DNA from 2 places in the Paenibacillus sp. P13VS genome. Region 2 is predicted to be linked to the other one. Evidence: riboswitches for the same ligand, from Rfam matches in the RefSeq annotation. Region 2 holds a riboswitch; the other holds the start of a gene.
The links. Region 2 has a riboswitch for cyclic di-AMP ahead of GUA98_RS27550 (3D domain-containing protein). Riboswitches for the same ligand answer to the same signal wherever they lie in the genome.
Positions count from the first base shown of each region.

Region 1: another riboswitch for cyclic di-AMP. It lies ahead of GUA98_RS10880 (hypothetical protein); the one in region 2 lies ahead of GUA98_RS27550 (3D domain-containing protein).

Region 1 covers NZ_WYEV01000004.1:235,142-237,342, forward strand. Annotated here, with positions in the region: gene GUA98_RS10875 (HAD family hydrolase) at 21-704, opposite strand; gene GUA98_RS10880 (hypothetical protein) at 877-1,272, opposite strand; cyclic di-AMP (ydaO/yuaA leader) riboswitch at 1,391-1,563, opposite strand; gene GUA98_RS10885 (glutathione peroxidase) at 1,932-2,201, shown strand, end outside.
Region 2 covers NZ_WYEV01000019.1:14,809-17,009, reverse strand. Annotated here, with positions in the region: gene GUA98_RS27550 (3D domain-containing protein) at 44-1,228, opposite strand; cyclic di-AMP (ydaO/yuaA leader) riboswitch at 1,500-1,753, opposite strand; gene GUA98_RS27545 (TatD family hydrolase) at 1,996-2,201, opposite strand, start outside.

The DNA of each region.
Region 1 (2,201 bases), on a different contig from region 2:
ATCTTTTTTTATTTTATCCATTAACCCTCAGAAGGCACAAGCAGTGGAATAAGCTGCTCCAAGGATTCGATGGTCCAGTCTGCACGCTCTTGGCCCTCCAGCTCAGGCTGAAACCGTCCATAGCCCTGCAAAATCCGAATCGTCAACAACCCCAGCTTCTTGGCAGGAATGATATCGTTATCAATCCGATCCCCAATCATGACTGCTTCCTCGGGTTCACATCCCGCCTGCTTCAAAGCCACAGCATAGAGTTCCGGATCCGGCTTCGATACGCCTTCTTCTGCCGAGCATGCCAGTACATCCACGTACCTCCGCAGACCGTAGCTCTCCAGGCGCTCAGCTGTCCCTGGACTCTGATTGGCAATGATGCCAATTCGATAATGGTATGACAATTCCTTCAACACCGCGTCAGCAGAAGCGAAGGGCTTCTCCAGTTCCTTCCGGAACTTCAACTTCTCCTGGATCTGCTCCCTATGACGTTCATCGCTGATTAGCGTTCGAATGGCTACCCTCATGGGCCACTGCTCATAGTTTCGGTAACAGGAGGCAAATATCTCTCGCACTTCCTCTATTTTCACCGGATACCCAAGCAAGCAGGCTTCTTTTACAAACTGCCCTATAATATCATCTACCGGCTCCCATTCGTCGACCAGCGTATCTCCTACATCAAAGAACAACCATTTTAACCCCCGTACATCAGGCACGCCTATTCCTCCTTGTTAGCCACGAACGCAATCTCTATACATCAGCAATGTACACTAATGCTCAAATAAAAAAGAAGACCCACCATCATGCATGAGTCTCCTCAGAATTCCGTTTTTCCACAAGTTCAATTATAACAGGCACCTTACACCGGATCAATCGGCAGCTATCACATTAACCATTAAGCAAGAAGCCAACTTCTCCATTAAGAGAATACACAATGCGGTCAGCTCCCATCCCGCGGTAAATGCCTTTGGGGTGACTCTGTTCCGTAATTACACATAGTGATTTGGAAGTCCAGGAACGGCAGATCTGCAGATAGCGGCAGGTCAGGTTCAAACTGTTCTCGAAAATAAAAACGTTGCCTACGCTCGACTGCGGCAGAAACCACTTCTGAGCTTCAGCTGTATTCATGCGAATGACGTTCTCCACTCCGATTCTGCGGAGCTTCCGTTCTTCCCCTGCACTGTTGGTCAGAACGGCAAACGGCATTTTTTTGTACATCAACAGCTTGATAAACTTGCGCCCTGCTTCATTCGGTGCTGTTACTAAAATCATCTCATTATCCATCATTCGTTCCTCCCTTGGCGTGAAAAGACAACAAAAAAGAAGCGTGGGGGACCAAGGCCTCCCGAACGCTTCTTGAATAACCCATGACGAAAACGCCATGAATATGCGTACGGCTTGTTGCCTCTCCCTTTAACGCTTACGAGGTTAGCTGACGGATTCGGGCGCGAGAGTCGCCCTATTTCCGGCTTGCACCGAAAAATTCACCCCATGGATTAGCTGCAATGACAGCCATTCCGATTGGTTCCCCCGTTTCCCACCCATGAATGAATGGAAACTCAGCGATTAAAACATCGTTCCTGTTTCATATATTGACCAGAGCGATATTATCGTTTGTTTCGTTGTTCATGTTAAGTTTAATTGAATTAGAAATTACGATATGAATCATACACCCGCGACATGTTAGTGTAAAGTACGGTCAGATCACCGAATGGACGAATTTAAGGCATTACATATCAATGATATCGCTTACAACCTATCCATTCTCCATCCATCTCTGTGAAGCTCGCTAATTCTCGTTCTTATGAAAAACGGTTGTAATTTTAGATATATGTAAGTCAACATAGGAATTTAGTCAATTAGTTTTGCATTATCTAATTGTAAGCAATATAATATAACTATAGGAATCATTAACCCATTATACGATATGGAGGCGACTGATCATGTCCGTTTATGACTACAAAGTCAATACCCTTCGGGGCCAGGAAGTCGAGATGTCCGATTATCGCAACAAGGTGCTGCTGATTGTTAATACGGCGAGCAAATGTGGTCTGACCCCGCAATTTGAAGGCTTACAGGAACTTTATAACAAATTCAAAGACCGACAGTTTGAAGTACTGGGCTTCCCAAGCAACCAATTCGCTCAGGAAAAAGGATCTTCCGACGATATTGCAGAGTTCTGCCAGATGAATTACGGTGTAAGCTTCCCTATG
Region 2 (2,201 bases):
ATGCAACTATTTTATAGCATTCCCATTTCAAAGTAAAACGATTTTAGTTCGCTTCCGGCTTAACCGGACCGATCACATATACCGTCTTGCCTTTCTTACGTCCGAAATTCAGGGCATGCTTTACACTGTCATAATACACATCGATTTTGTTGCCTTTAATGGCGCCGCCAGTATCTTCCGCACGACGGAAGCCGAGGCCCTCAATATACACCCACCAGCCGATCGGAATCACTTTTGGATCGACCGCAATGGTCCGTCCTTCAGTTACCCGGGTACCGGAAGCTGTTTTTGTACCAATGCCAGGCTCCTCAGAAGAGTACGCGGTCATCGATACATTTTTAAGTACTTTGGAATATTTAAAAGAAGTGCCTGAGACGGTAATCACTTTGCTGCCTGATGCAGCGGTTTTCTTCGAGTTCGTTGTCGTTTCTTTCTTTGCTGTGGAGGTTTGGGCCGATACCGTCTGAATCTCCGGCTTCTTCACAACAGGTTTTGCTTTGGTTCCGACAGCAATAACTTTATCGACACGGTTGGTCGATACCGATTTGCCCACCATCTTTTTGGAGACTAACTCTCCATCCTGGAACACCTTTTCGATATGCTGTACAAGTGTACCTTCTTTGCCGTTTACGATGACGCGATTGTCACCTTTGTACAAGCTAGGGTCAGCCGTTTTGATTACTTTGTACGCAATCGGCTGTTCCACTTCCACTGTACGCTTTGTTACACGCACTACGCGAATTTTCATATCTGCCTTGATTGGTGTTGCGAGCGCAGGATAAACCTTATCCTCACTTGCAACTTCAATTCCAGATTTCTGAATTGCATCTTCTACCGATGAATCGGTTGTATACAGAGTCTTGGTGTCTCCGTCTGCCGTAATGTTGACTGGAACGGCCCGCTCAATAACGATGCGGTCTCCATCTGCGATTGCCCCGTTCAAAGGCATGGATACCTCATCATGGGGGCTGACTGTGATTGATTGCTCCTCCAGCATTTCTTGAAGCATTCCTGTACGAGTCTCTACCGCTTGAGCTTTGCCATCAATAACCAGCGAAATTTGTTTCCCGGCTTGACCGTAAACGACTAACAAGATCATGATTGTAAGCGCGATTGAGAAAATAGCGATCAGTGCCATTTGACGCATGTTCTCATGCTTCCACCGCAACGCGTAAGACTTACTGGATGATCGTGACTCATGGGTCTCTTCTGGTTGGAATGTGCCCACTTCTCCGTCCTCCTTCATAGCCTCGCCGTCTAAAGTTAATGCATGATGTCTTTGACGCGACTATACCAAATTTTCTACAGAACTGATCGATATCTCAATGACCGGTTCTGCACCATGAACCACTCTTCGCAACATGATGTCACCACCTGAATTCTTACCGTATGATGACCTTATTTCTTTTATTCAAAAACAAAAAAGCCAAAGAAAGAGTGTAAGAGGAACTCTTTCGTGGCTTCCGAATGATTTTGAATATCGGAAATTCATGCACGAGGTTGCCTCTCTTTTTCCGCTTGCGAGGTTAGCTGTCGGGTTCGGGCGAAAGAGAGCCGCCCTATCTCCGGTCACCCGCTCATGGCGGATGCCCTTGAATTCACCCCGAGACCCAAAGAAGAAATCAAATAGTGCTTCGCAAGTGCATCCGCTGCTTTTGGGTCAGCGAACGATGCGCATCAGCTACTTACACTGATGTTTAAGCCCTATTGGTTCCCCCGCTCTCCGTTAACGGAGACTCAGCGAGATCGGTTCATGAAAAGTATTGTTGTGTCATCGGAAAGTGTCCCTTTGTTCATCCCCCGAACATCTGTCCAATTTTCCTCACAACAATTCACTGAAAAGATGATATCCTGTTTCGATGCATGTTGTAAAGCGTTGTTCAAGTACGTTTTTCTAAATATTTGGTTAAAATATTGTAATATTCTTCATTTATTTGGATCAAAAAGCAAATTCGCTCCGTCTACCTCTCTTTTTCACCGCATTTGCTTCGTTTTTTAACGAATCCCAAATCGTTCCATGGCATTTTTGGTCGTTATTGCAGCAATTTCCTCTACCGAAATGCCTTTAATTTCCGCAGCTGCTTCTGCAACCAGACGTACATGCGCTGTTTCGTTTCGTTTTCCACGATAAGGATGTGGTGTAAGATATGGGGAGTCGGTTTCAATGAAAAATCGGTCCATTGGCACCTTCGCCAGTACCT